Rubripirellula tenax: one gene and its partner. The protein of the gene in region 2 interacts with the protein of the main gene of each other region in a pairwise test. Links are inferred from orthologs where the notes say so. Each region holds a gene or a part of one and is shown on either strand. Other genes may lie near its edges.

Region 1 (7,212 bases), on a different replicon or contig from region 2:
GAAGTGGTCCGTCAGAGTCAATCTCGGGCAAACGGATTTCCAGCAAATTGTGGTGCAACGGCGAGCGACAAATCAGCGTGACCGGCTAGGAAGAAGCTTTGCCGGCAGCCAAAAAAAGAGGCACGCCAGTGATGACGTGCCTCTTTTCGTGGATCAGTCGTGATACCGATACGAGCGGCAGAGAAATTCAACCACGCGGATCACGAACCCTGAAAAGGTGCAGGATTCGGTTGATTTCTATTCGCCGGCTTAGACCAAGTCTTTTCGGACCGCCCAAACTGCGGCTTGGGTGCGATCGCTAACCCCAATCTTGCGGAGGATGTGCTGGACATGTTCCTTCACTGTCTCGTAGCTGATCCCCAACATCTTGGCGATTTCTTTGTTCGTCAAACCGAGTGCCATTTGGCGAAGCACTTCGCTCTCTCGCTGAGTCAAAGGCACTTCGATGTCCTGGCTCAAGCGAGGCGTCGCCAAGGCTCCCGTGACGCGGCGAAGTTCTTCCCGAGTCCAAGCCGACTCACCAGCCACTGCCGTGTTGAGCGATTCGATCAAACGCTCGCGAGTCGCCGACTTCAGCACGTAGCCCGATGCACCGAGCGCGACGGCGCGGGCAATGTATGTCGGGTTGTCGTAGGCGGAGAAAAGCACGATTGGCAGATCGGGATGGTCCAGCTTCATTCGCCCCAGCGCGTTCAACCCATCGCCACCCTCCATTCGGATGTCCATCAGCACGGCATCAGGAGTCGACTTTTCGACCGCTGCAAGTGCTTCTGCGGCTGTTGTTGCTTCGGCGGCAACATCCAATTCGGTTCCTTCGAGCATCACTTTTACGCCCAAGCGAATGATCTCATGATCATCCACAATCAAAATTTTCTTACTCATTTCATTATCCAAGTGTGAAGAAAAGCCACAGGTAAAACTGGATACCCCGGGACGAATTGTCCAACGAATCTTTTCGTAATCGGGCGTAGGGAACGCGGAGATCATGGCGATCGCTTGTGACAGGAATGAGTGAGACCACTCATCGCCGCTTCAAAACCACGCCGGACTGAATTCGGATGACGCTACAAAAGAACTGATCAACCTTCGTAGCAGCTCAAAACTTAATCACTTTCTCTCAATGGGGAGCCGATAGACAAGCTTGGAAATCGACGCGATTTGACAGCGACAGCCACGAATGACTGCTCACTCAAAACGCGTACCCAAGTAGGCCCCGTCATTAAGCTTGTGACGAAATTGATTGAAAATCTCAGACGCAAACTCTCGAACTGTTGAATTGTACCGCTAGGACAATCCCTCGTACCCCACGTGGAGTAGAAGTCGTCAAAAATATGTGGGGTGCCTGGCGGTCAACCGGAGAGCCATACCCGCTGGGTGGGGCTCGAACACGACGGATGCGGATGGGAAAAAAACCGGAAAGTATCGCAAAAATGCCGGATTTGACGATAAATCCGCGATTCTTCGGCCGGCAAACTTTGAAGTTCACAATTTGAATGCGCGCCGAAAGTGCGACAAAATGCCCTACCCTCTTTGCGATCAAAAAATGTGTACGACTAGCTATTCCGACAATTGAAAGGAGTGATCCGGGCGTATTTTCGACTAAAACCGCACCGGATCGCCGTCGAGTCACCTGAGCTTTCGAAGTTCTCACGCCGGACTACCGGCTGTTTGCGCGGGGCATCGCGTGGAGAACGACCCCCCATCACAGCGCATGCTTAGGCCCTCTCCAGGCTGGTGAACTTGGCGGAGGTCGCTATCCCGAACGTCTCGATTTTATATTTCGACGACGCCCTGCTCGTCAGAGCTACGCGGCGGAGCCACCATTTCCGGCCAATCGCTTCGTGGCGACCATGTCACGAAACTGGAGTCTTAGGTTCTTGAGCCAGAACACCAAGTAGACATTGGCCACGAAAGAAATCAGTAGCAAACCGTTGAACAAACGTTGGGCAGCGATCTCCGGCGCGGGCTCAAAGCTGATGGGGCTGGTCCCCACAGCCGGCGTTGTCGACACCGGATTCTGCGCAGCGGGGCGGGTTCTCGTCTCGTAGTCTGCACGGCTTGCCGGCGGATTTTCGCGATAAGCCGATGATTGTTCTTCGGGGTAACGGTCAGCATAGCTTCGATCCGTCTCGTACGCCGGACGCCGATTGTCGTAACCGGTGCTGGGGGCAGATACAGGCCGCGAAGGAGGCCAACGATCGTCCGCGGCTTGCCTTGATTGCCCATTGGTATCTCGGTCCGAAGGACTGGCAAACGCGGGCGGCGCGACGGAAGTCGAATCGTAAGTCCGCGGCTGGCGTGACTGGGTGCTATTCGTCGCGTAGCGCGGATCCACAGGTGGACTTGCCGCATTCGGGTAGGCACTCGAATTCGGGTAAGTACTCGCCGGGTAACCGAAACTGGAACTCGCCAATCCCAATCGTTCGCCGGGCATCAAATTGCGTCGGGTGTCGAAGATCCGTTCGCTTTCGTCAACGAACCAAGCACCCGCGTTCACCTGTGCGGTCGACAATCTTGAATCGGGCGTCGTGCTGGTGGCTTCGCGGTAATCGGGGCGATTCGGAGCAGCACCTGAAACGGATTCGTAGCCCGGTCGTGGACTCGTTGTCGTGGCGCGAGTTCTCGCAGCGGCGTCGTCCATTGCTAGCTGTTGCAACTCGCGGGCACGCTGGTCAGCCAGCAACTGTTCGTACTGGGTTGGCTGCGGCGTCGCGGGGTTGCGAGCGGCGGGGTTGCTGTTGGCTTGAACATCGCGACCGTAGGCCGTGGGTGTCGAAAGTCCAGCCGGTGGCCGACCAAAGGTATCGGTCGAACGCAGGCCTGTCGTCGCGAACGGATTGGTTTCATTAGCATCTCGTGCCGCCGGATTCGTCGACGGCGAACCATTCCGAGACGCCAACGAGGGATCTCCCCACGAATTGTCTCGGGTCGCGGGCGATGTGGACGGCCAACCCTGTCCCGATTGGTTGTTGCCCAAATTGGGAGGCCCGACGAACGCAGGCGGTTCAAACGATGAATTGCTTCCTGTGCGAGACCGGGTCGCTGGCGGCGGTACCACGCCCGACAATCTAGGATCCGCGCCAGCGGCAGCCGCATTGGCGTTCGCATTTCCACCGCCAAAAGCGCGTTTGAGTTGCTCTCCGGCCCGGTCAACGATCTCGCGTCCGGCTTGGTCGAAGTTCTTGCGAGCGTTATCGGGGATGTCGGCGAGTGACGGGGGCAGCGAATTTGGGAAACTGAATCCGGACTGACCTGTGGAACCCGATTGAGGATCGGGCTTCATCAAAGTTGTTTGGGCGGACGAGGTGAGCACGCCATCGCCGGAGGCTGGATTCGACATTTGAGGGATTGGAATCGGCGAAACGTCCGATTGGGCGACCGTGCCGAGCGGTGTTTTCCGCGGCAACGGGCCGTCGCCGACGCGAATCACGATTTTGCTGACTCGGCCGCGCACGCGCGGATCAATCGCACTGCTGATCTCACCGATCCGCCGCAATTGATCAATTTCCGAGGGCGGTACTTGAACGATGTATTCCACACCGTCGCCGCTCTCATCGGGTTGCCATCCGTACGTGATCCCCATGCCCATGGAGGCGATCAACATTAGCACCGGGACTCCGCCCATCGCTGTATCCTTCAGTGACGTTTTGGAACTGAGAGAGTTTAATGTGCCATCCGCGCAGCCTCTCTCTCAGGTTTCACGCCAATCCTAACGGCGACCCGGCGACGGGGTAAAGAGAGATTCTGTGGGCAATTGGCACCGTGGAACGCGGCCCCAACAAAACGGGCAATGTGCGTGCTTTGGCGAAGCTCGCATCAAGCCAGATTCGCCAGCCGATCTCGGGCCTCGACCAGAATCGCGGACGCCCGTTCCATTTCATCCATGGTGTTGAACCGCCCGATTCCAAACCGGGCACTCCGCCGTGCTTCGGACTCGCTCAACCCCATTGCCATCAACACATGACTGGGCGTCGGATCAACGTTGCTGCACGCCGACCCGGTGCTGAACGCGACTTCGGCTGCCGCCGCCATCCACGATTCGCCCTCGATCGTCGGCAGTCGAAAGTTCAGGTTTCCCGCCAACCGATCGTCGCCACCGAGCGCGGGCCCGTTCAATTCGATGCCCGCGATGCCGTCGCACAGTCGCTGCCACAACGTGTCTCGCATCGCCCGAATACGGACTCGGTCGGCGTCCATCGATTCGGTACAGATTTCGAGGGCACGCGCCAGACCGACAGCCATCGCCGGTGCCATCGTGCCACTTCGGATGCCTCGTTGCTGGCCGCCGCCAACGATTTGCGGCCGCAACCGGATACGTCGATCGCCTCCGCCGACCACCAGCACACCGATTCCCTTGGGCCCATAAAATTTGTGCGCCGAACCGCTGACCAAGTCGATATCCATTGCCGCGATGTCGATCGGCGAGCGGCCCAATACTTGGGTCGCGTCACAGTGCAGCACTGCGCCGCGGTCATGAACCAGATCCGCGATCGCTCGCATTGGGGCGATCGAGCCGACTTCATTGTTCGCGGCCATCACCGAAACGATGGCCGTATCGTCATCGATCGCCGCGGCCAATCGATCGATGTCGACGATGCCGGCGCCGGGCGAACCGCTTTGAATCACAGGGACAATGGTGACGCGAAACCCGTCTCGTTTCAGGTCCTCGACCACATCCAAGACCGCCGGATGCTCGGTCGTGACAGTCACAATGTGGCGGCGTTTTTGGCGAGGATGCAAACACACGCCGCGAATCGCCAAGTTGTTTGACTCGGTCGCGCCGCTGGTGAAAACGATCGAGTCGGGCTTCGCACCGACAAGGCCAGCCACTGTGGCGATGGATCGACCAATGATGTCCGCGGCCGCAATCCCCGCGGCGTGGCTGCTGTGTGGGTTCCCGTATTCCTGGGTCAACCAGGGCAACATCGCATCGACGACCGCAGTGTCGCAGCGAGTCGTCGAATGATTGTCCAGATAAATCATGAGCGTTCGATCAACCGTAGATTGCGTCGATGGCCAATTGGCTCCACGTTTCCAAACCGTCGCGTTCTGCCTTCAGCGTTTCGACCGCGACGAAGCCGCCGTCGGCCAAGTCGGCTTCGTTACTTTTTACTTCCGGACTCTTCAACACGAATCGGTGGACGACGCCGACGTGAACCTTGCCGACGTCGTTGGACGGATCGTATATCAGTCCGGCTTTTGATTCGGTGTAGTCCGAGGCGAGCTGGATTTCTTCGGCGAGTTCTCGCTGCATTCCGGTCGCGTATGGATCGGCACCGCCGGCGGCGTCTTCTTCGCTGATGTGACCGCCAATGCCGACGCTACGTTTTGCGTGAAGGCGTTTTTCACCTGAACCGCCGCCCCGAGTGTACGTGAACAGGTGGACGACTCCGTCGCCGTCGGTCCATTCCAGCAAAACGTACGGGATCAATTGCTTGAACGACGGATCTGTTTCCATCTGACTGCGCGGGTGAAACGCCAACGCATCACTGGCCAGAATCGGTTGCAAGAATCGATCCACATCGGGCTCGAATCCATTGAGATCGCCGATCGCATCAATGACGGAAGCGGGAATAACGAGGATATGTTCTTCTTTGGCCGACAAGTCGATGGCTCCGGTTGAAACGCGGCGGATGGTGATGCGTCAGTTGATGCGTATCGACGCCGAAGCTCAAGTAGGCGACGGTCGCACCGCCGCCAACGCATCCCCTGTCAATGTGAACGAGTCTTGGTAGCCGCGGCCGGCAATCGTCCCCACCATTTCTAGCTTCACCTTCGTCGGCGATTCCGAAGCGGCCTTATCCCACCACTGCGACGGCGGTGCGGAAGCATCGAATTCGATCCGCTGATCTAGGACGCGACCTTGCACCGACTCGCCGGGGGATTCAATGTTTTCCACGCCGGTTTGCTCGGAATCACGCGGCGGCAAAACCCATCGGATTTCCAAATCGATCGGTTCCGCAGCCGACCACGGCAATCTCAAACCCATGGTTTTTCCGTCCTGGTCGGGCAACCAAAGCCGGCCGATCGAAGGCTGCTTTTCGAAAACGTATCGCCAGCAAAAGTAGACAACCACGGCGGAAACCGCCGCCAAAACCATCGGCACGATCGCGCCCCATTGCCCAGCCCCAATTCCCGAAATCGCGATCGTGACGGCCATGGCCAACGAAACACTGTGCAGACCCAGCATCGCGATCGACGACGAGCGTTTGCCCGCGTGATCGGAAACCAACCGATAACGCCCATCGTCCAGGCGCGGTGGTACAGTCGCCCACAAATACGCCAGTCCGGCAACACCGACGCTGCCGTGCGACATCAAAAACAAGAGCGTAAAACCGAGCATCGCCGATTGAATCCGACCATCAAGAACCGCTTGCGACGGATCGCTGGGATTGACCAAGCAAGTCATCGTGCCGGCCTCATTGGCAGCGTACAGTTCACGATGCAATGTTCTTGCGTAGGTGTCGCTGGACGAACCGACGTCAAAGAAGCTGACTCGATCGCTCACGAATTCCTGTGCACCAAACTGATACCGATAGCGACACTCGATCCGATAGGACGTTCCCTCGGAATCACGGTCTTCGTCGATCCGCAACACCTCGGCGGTCGCTGGCACGGACTGCCAACCCAGCCCACCGAACCAACGGGCCAGCCCGCCAAGCGTGACAACACCAAGTCCCAGTCCGGCAATCGCAAAGACGCCAAAGAAAATTAAACCAACGCTACGTTGCATCGTCGACGAGACTCCCAAAACAGCCGATTTCTATCGTCGTTGGTTATAAGGGCCGGAAAGAAGACTCGCCACCGCCGTTGCCAATCAACCTAAGGCGAGGACGGCAGCACGACCACTTTGCCGATGATTTTAGACTCGGGGATCGGGCCATGATCGCGGCTGTCGATCGAAATGGGTACGTTGTCGCCAAGGACAAAGTATTGCCCGTCGCCGAGGGCGATCGGATATCGGCTGCGGTCGTCACGCCGCCGAAGTCGGTACAACACCGATCGGTAGATCGACAAACCGGCTACGGCGGCGGAACCAGACTGGATGCGGAAGGCGATGGGCGTCTCCGGTGCAAGCTCATGTAGCTTGCCGGAGAACAGTTGGTCCGCCGAGATATAAACCTTCTCACCCGCACGAAGCATCACGTCCGCGAAGCAGATTCCTGAGTCGCCGTACTGAAGCACTCGCAACACGGCATCCGTCGAAGCGTC
Region 2 (7,055 bases):
AACCGCCGCCGATCAACAGAGGCCAACTGAATGTTTCGTTGGCGTATGCGATCCCACAGCTGCCCGCGATCACGGCGGGCAGAAACATTGCCCACGTCGACGCAAAAAATGGCTCGGTCGTGTAGATCACCGCAGCCTGTGTCGCAGACAAAAAGGGTTGGTATTTGTTCATCCAAGCGAACGCCAACAGGGACGGAAACATACCAAGAATCCCAATCAAGCCAAAGAATTGTGGCTGAACGATCAGGTCGACCCAAGACGCCTGGATCGCGGTTTCGGGCCCACGGACGTTCAAACCGGCAAAGGTGATGGCGCCCAAAATCGTTACCGTTGCAAACATGCCCGGCGTAAAGGCGATCGATTCGTAGCGTTTGCCGAAGTAGTCAATCAGAATGATCTGAGCGCTGAAGAAAAGTGCGCCGACAATCGTTACAGAGTCCCCCCAAGACCATCGCTCCATCACGTCCGAGGCAAGCGATACGCCGCCGGGATGAACCCGTACCATTTCGGTCAACACCGTCACGCCGACAAGTGCCAATGCCACACCCGCCATCACCGTCCTTCGTGGCAATCGTTTCCGAATGACGGTTGAAAACAACGGCGTGAATACGACGGCCAAACTGGTCAAAAAGCCGCTTCGGGATGCCGAGATCGAACCGAGTCCGATGACCTGTAACAGCAGTCCACAATAAAAAAAGGATCCCAGCGCGATTCCAGCCAACAGGTGCGGCTTGCCAACCCGTTTCATCGTGTTGCGAAAAAGGATCACGAACATCACCAAAGCCAATCCGAAACGGATGGAGATCATCCATGCGGCGGATGCCGTCCGCAGCCAAGCCGATCCTTCGGCTAGGGGAAAGTGATCGTCGACTTGTAGGTTCAACGCCCTCATGATCGGAAACGTCGCGCCCCACATCGCATTGACAATGATCAATACGATGACCGCGCGTTGACGATCAGACATGGTTCACCGATTGCATTTGGTCCAGACGGCGATTCGCCATCTTGGCATTGATTAAAGAAAGTGAAGTCACCGTAACGCAGTACGCGATCGCCGCGCCAAGGACTCCGTAAGTGCGAAACAAAACGATCGTTAGCCCGCCCATGACCACCGCATGCCCGAGCAGGTTGATCAGCAGTCGCCGCCGCTCTTTGGCGAACAGCAAAAAGATCGGCGCAATCGAAAAGTACGTCCACACGCTCGAACCGGCCGCGATGACGCAAGTCGCCGCATAGGCCGACCGATACTCTTGGCCGTAAAGCCCCAATATTGGTTTACCCATCACGACGACGGTCGTCATGAAGATCGCGATCCCGATTGCCAACAAACGATGGCGCCGACGCTTCATCACGACGCCTTTGGCGTAGTCGTTCGTGGTCAGAATCTCGGACATCGTCGGTTGAAAGTACTTGTCGGTGGACTTCGAAAGCAGCAGGATCAAGCAACCGGTTTCCATGGCCGGCCCCAGCAGCGCGACTTGGCCTTCGATGTGTTCCACGTGGTGGGCGATCACCAACGTGGCGCGGAAAAACCACGCGACCGAGAACCCGAACGCCATGTAAGTGACGCCTTCAAGGATCCATGACTTCACGTTGGTTGTCGGTGGAACTCGCGGATTTTTTGATCGCGTGTGTCGGAAACTGATCCAAGCGACGCAGGCCGTCGATGCGACCATGCCAACCAGGCTGCCGCCGGCAAAACAAACGACCGCACTTCGGGCCGACATCCCGTCGTGGCTTGCCACCCAGCCGATCGCGGCCAATGTCACAATCGGCACCGCGATTCGGGCGATCGTCGTCGCCAGCGACGCGTATCGAAACGCCAGCATCAAATCGATTGCGACTCCGAATAGCGCCATCGCGGGCAAGAACACCAAGCCCAGATCCATCACCCGTTCGGACAATCCCGATCGGATCGAATGTTCGACCGACGTGGCCGCCAACGCCAAAACCAACGACGTCAACAGCGTGCCCGCGATGGCGAATCGAACGTAGCCCGAGAGGCGATCGATTCGATCGGACGCAACGTATTGCGGAATCGCTTTGAGCCCAAACTTGCCAAAGCCGGCTTCGCCCAACGACGACAACAACCCCAGCGTGGCGATCGCGCCGATGTATTGTTCGAAATCGGCTTGGGGCAGATTCCGAGCGAGCACGATCGTGATGGCGTAACCAATACCCACACCCACGACGTTGCAAATGATCAACCAAACGGGGGCAAAATCGAAGGCGTTCGTGTCGTCCGTTGCGATATCGCTGATAATGTTGTCGGGTGTCGGCAGGGTTTCATGGGCGTGGCTCAAGGGCCATCCAGTCTACTTCGATTCGGCACCGGTGATCATGCCTTCGATCGGATTGAGAAACGGACGCGAATCGCGACCGAGTCGTTCGAACAAACCGAGCGTTTCGTTGAAGTCCAAATCGGTCGACTGAACTCGTTCGGCCGGTACCAAGACGACATGACCGATCCAAGTGTCGGGCGCGCCCGGAAAATACACGACGACCAATCCGCTTGGCAAACGATCGGCTTCCATCGCAATACGATAGCCCTCGGGGCAAGTGACCAATACTGGCTTCAGCGATGGGCCGCCGCTGTCGTGCTTCAAGTTTCCCGCCAACAAGTCCTTGTAGATCGCATACTTGGGAAAGACCGTGATCAGTTGCTTCTCGATCGTCGACGAAAACTTTTTCCCGATCGCCCGTCGTGCAACCACGCCGGCGAAGAAACATGCGAAAACGATGATCGCTACAGACGCCGAGAATAAAAACGCGATTCCGGTCGCCGTGTTGACGGGAACCCACTCGGGCAGCGAATCGCCCAGCGGAACGGCGACCGCCGAGACGATGCTGTAGACCTGGCCCAACAACCCCAGCGTTACCGCCAACGGAAGGAGGAAAAAGAGTCCGCCAATGGCAGTCGAACGCAGGAATCCGACCGATTCGTGAATCTTATCGCGCATCAGCAATATCTTTCGGCGAGGGGGGCGTCAGTACGTCGGCCCATCCTAGGGATGCCGACGCCAGTAGCTAGTAGGCTGATGTACTGGCCTGTCAGGGCGCGAGGGGGGCTGACCATTTTTGACAACAAACATAGACTTAATTGCTTCCCGCCTACATCACCCCGTGATCTCCATAGCGATGTCCGAACAAGATATTTACGAAGAACACGTTCTCGACCATTACGAAGACCCCTACCACCGGGGTCCGTTTGAGTCGGCGACTCATGCCCACGACGGAAAGAACCCGCTGTGCGGTGACGTGATCCACATCGATTTGAAGTTATCGGACGATGGGAAGATCGATGAAGCGTGGTTTGACGGCCAAGGTTGTGTGATCAGCCAAGCATCGGCGTCGATGTTGATCGAAAAAATCGAAGGCAAGTCGCTGAAGGAAGTGCTGCAGTTTTCGGCCACCGACATGTTGGAACTTTTCGGCCCCAAGCTGACACCGAACCGGCAAAAATGCTGTTTGTTGTCTTGGCGAGTCTTGCAAACCGCGGTTCATTCGCCCGTCGGCAGCCCCGGCGAAGCAACCAATGGTGAGGACGGCGCCAGTTTTGGCGGTCCAAGTTTGGGCGAAGAATCATGACGCCGACCGCCACCGCCGTCGCGAACGATTTTGACCCTAACGTCTATCGCGCCGATTTTCCGATTTTGGAACGTCGCGTCGCCAGCGGCGCTTCGCTGGCATTTTTGGATAACGCTGCCAGTACTCAGCGTCCGGCAGCGGTCATCGAAGCGATGAACGACTGCTACCGTTCGTACTATGCCAACGTTCATCGCGGTATTCACACTCTCAGCGAAGAATCGACGCACGCGTACGAACAAGCGAGAGAGTCTGTCGCCGCCTTCTTGAACGCTGCCGCGGCGCGCGAGGTGATCTTCACCGCCGGCACCACCGCATCGATCAACACGGTCGCACGATCATGGGGCGATGCCACCGTGGGGCCCGGTGATGTCATCCTACTGACCATTGCCGAACACCACGCCAACATCGTTCCCTGGCACCAATTGGCCCAGCGCAGCGGATGCCGTGTCGAGTTCTTGCCGATCAACGACGACTATACAATCAACGACGAAGTCGTCTCGGCGGCGCTGCAACGGTTCCAGCCAAAGATGTTTGCGATGACGGCGGCCAGCAACACGCTGGGAACCATTTTCCCGGTCGCCCGGTGGACCAAGTTGGCTCACGACCATGGTGCAACGGTGCTCGTCGACGCGGCTCAAGCGGCGCCGCACCAAGTCGTCGATGTGCAAGCTTGGGATGCCGACTTTGTCGCGTTTAGTGGTCACAAAATTTGCGGGCCGACGGGCATCGGCGTCCTTTTCGGAAAAGAGTCGCTGCTCGACGCGATGCCGCCTTTCTTGGGTGGTGGCGGCATGATTCGCGACGTGACGACGTCGGGGTTCACGTCGGCGGCGCTGCCCGAGAAGTTCGAAGCTGGCACGCCACCGATTGCCGAAGCGATTGGTTTGGCAGCCGCGACGCGGTACATCACCGCGGTGGGACTCGATCGCATCGCCGCACACGAGCATGTTTTGTGCGAACACGCCGAATCCCAGCTACGTCAAATCGACGGAGTGCGAATCGTCGGCCCGACACCCGATAAAAAAGGCGGCATCATCGGGCTGCACATTGCCGGCGTTCACGCTCACGACGTTTCCCAGCACTTGGATACGCGTGGCATCGCCGTCCGAGCCGGCCACCACTGCACGATGCCCTTGCATCATCATTTGAACTTGGCCGCAACGGCGCGAGCAAGCTTTTACTTCTACAACACGATCGAAGAAGCCGACCGCTTGGTCGAAGCGATCGTTGAAGTCCAAAAGAAGTTCGCCCCATCGGGACGGAAACGCCAGAAACGAAGCTGAGCCTCGCCTAGACGATTGCGTCAAGCATTGCCAGTTCATCGGCGGTCAACCGCGTCGCAGCGGCGATTTCCGCTGCTTGTTCCGGACGTCTAGCTCCGACCAATGTCGCCGCCACGCCGGGCTGAGAAGCCGCCCAGCCGATCGACAATTGGGCAATCGTTTTGCCGGTCGATTCGCGAATGCCTTGCATCTTGTCCAGCACATCGTGGGCGTGCGATCGAGCGTCGCCTTGGAAGACTTCATAGTTCGGCCGACTGTCGCCTTCGGCAAACACGTGATCGCGAGCGATTCGTCCGGCCAACAGACCCTTCATCAACGCCCAATAAACGTGGACGTCGTACCCGGCCTTTGCGGCCGCGGGAATGAAGTGATCTAGCGATTGCCGTTGCAACAGATTCAACGGGCACTGGACCGACGAACATGCGACTGCACCGGAGAAACGTCGCAACTGGTCCTCGTCCACGTTGCAGACACCGACGCGAACCGCTAGTCCGCGATTCATCAGATCGCCCATCGCTTCCGCTGAAGTTTCGATGGCGACACTCGGATCGGGCGAATGCAACATCAGCAGGTCGAACTTTTCGATTCCGATTCGCTTGAGCGATGTTTCGGCATCGGCGACCAATGTCGTGGGTTGCCCATCGACAACTCGCTTGCGATCAGCCGACCAGCGTTGGCCGACTTTGCCCGTGACGGCAAACCGATCGCGGTCGCCCCGGAGGTAGCGTCCCAGAAGTCGATCGCTCTCGCCGTCGTAGCCGTAGCTGAACGCGGTATCAAAAGCTGTGATGCCGCCATCGATGGCCGCGGTCATCGTCGCGTCAGCGTCTTGGGAGGTGACACCGATGGTTGTGACGCCGGCGAGGGGCCAGAGACCGAAAATGACGGGAGATGACATGCGGATCGTATTCTTGAAGGCTAACGGCGGATGATGCAAAGGGCTTCCATCATCAGTTGCACGCCGTCCGTCATCAATCGCAAATCACCAACGAAAGAAGCTTGGCGGACATTTCCGCCAAGCTTCAAATGGTTATTTTCGCGTGTGGCGACTCCAAAGCGGTGTTCCGGACTGCTTTTCGAGTCGGAGCCGCCGGACGATATTCGCCGCTTAGAAGTCGATGACAACGCCCAGGTCGAGACCATGGACCCACAATCCGTCGTCGCCATCGTTGACGCCGTTGAATGTCGGGTTGGTGAAGTCCGTAACATTCACGCCGTCAACCATCCGGTCGATGGTGCCACCGTTCAGGGCGACGTTATCGAAGTAGATGAAGCTGTAGCCGACAGTGAAGGCAACGTTCTTGCGAAAGTTGTATCCGATCTTGAAGTTGGCTTCCGGAGCGAAGGCGAACACGTCGCGTTCAACTGATACGGGAGTTCCGTTCGGATTGACACCGGCAAGTACACCACCGGCCTGCGTGACGGGTGCCACGTTGGAACCGACGAATCGTTCATCGCGTGTCTTCGATCCACGAACGTTGACCATCTGGTTCATGTTACCCAAGTGCACCTTGGTCAACGAACTGACCGTCCAGCAACCGCGTTGCATGATCATATCGAAACCGATTTGACCACCGTTGAACTCGTTCTCGGTGTCGAATTGATCGACAAACGATCGCGACAATCCGGCCGGGTTTCCGCCGATGGTGATCAGGTTGATCGTTTCGCTGCGAATGCTCAACGAATCGTCGATGTTGAAGTGCGAGTAACCGCCGATCAAGTCCACGTTGCAGTGCTGGCCGCGTCCCAAACGCAATCGTGCGTAGGCTTCAGCCGCCATGATGTCCAACGAGCTTTCCGCTTGCAAGTTGCCTCGGAACCGACCCGCTTGATTGATTTCAATCGCATCTTCGCCAGCAACACCAGGGCTGGTGTTGAAGAACGATCGACCGACCGAAGGTCCGGTGCCGTTACCGTTGTAGTTGAAGCTGTCACCGCTGTCGTCGAGCATCCAGAATCGACCGCCGATTCCGACATGGTCCGACAACCAGACACCGCCGTCAACTCGGAAGCCGGCCGACAATTCGTTTTCGCCTTGGCCGCCGAACAGCGTTGTGACGCCCTGTTGTCCGATGGACGGCAAAGTACCTGTCGGTGCACCCAGCACCAACGGTGCGGTATCGCGAGGTTCGACGAACCACAACAATGCTTCGAGCGAAGCCCATGCGTTGGTGTCGCAGGAGT

What was found.
Region 1: the proteins of sufU (region 2) and Poly51_RS15170 interact in binary tests that used the Escherichia coli proteins (3 or more experiments, as listed by UniProt). The link is inferred for Rubripirellula tenax from one-to-one orthologs.

What each region holds. Positions count from the first base shown.
Region 1 is NZ_SJPW01000004.1:164,108-171,319, reverse strand. What follows is about bases 2,901-5,820. They hold Poly51_RS15170 (cysteine desulfurase family protein), read right to left. Parts: upstream 4,984-5,820; coding sequence 3,817-4,983; downstream 2,901-3,816. Other genes in these bases: Poly51_RS15160 (DUF3592 domain-containing protein), read right to left, coding at 5,672-5,820; Poly51_RS15165 (phosphoesterase), read right to left, coding at 4,994-5,605; Poly51_RS15175 (hypothetical protein), read right to left, coding at 2,901-3,625. Outside these bases: Poly51_RS15180 (response regulator), read right to left, coding at 250-882; more of Poly51_RS15175, read right to left, coding at 1,805-2,900; more of Poly51_RS15160, read right to left, coding at 5,821-6,733; Poly51_RS15155 (S26 family signal peptidase), read right to left, coding at 6,823-7,212. UniProt on the Escherichia coli protein: Master enzyme that delivers sulfur to a number of partners involved in Fe-S cluster assembly, tRNA modification or cofactor biosynthesis. Catalyzes the removal of elemental sulfur from cysteine to produce alanine.
Region 2 is NZ_SJPW01000001.1:35,510-42,564, forward strand. The notes cover bases 2,101-4,863. They hold sufU (Fe-S cluster assembly sulfur transfer protein SufU), read left to right. Parts: upstream 2,101-3,138; coding sequence 3,139-3,588; downstream 3,589-4,863. Other genes in these bases: Poly51_RS00155 (lipopolysaccharide biosynthesis protein), read right to left, coding at 2,101-2,303; Poly51_RS00160 (hypothetical protein), read right to left, coding at 2,316-2,960; Poly51_RS00170 (aminotransferase class V-fold PLP-dependent enzyme), read left to right, coding at 3,585-4,863. Also shown: Poly51_RS00150 (DMT family transporter), read right to left, coding at 1-964; more of Poly51_RS00155, read right to left, coding at 957-2,100; more of Poly51_RS00170, read left to right, coding at 4,864-4,871; Poly51_RS00175 (aldo/keto reductase), read right to left, coding at 4,879-5,769; Poly51_RS00180 (BBP7 family outer membrane beta-barrel protein), read right to left, coding at 5,980-7,055. UniProt on the Escherichia coli protein: A scaffold on which IscS assembles Fe-S clusters. Exists as 2 interconverting forms, a structured (S) and disordered (D) form. The D-state is the preferred substrate for IscS.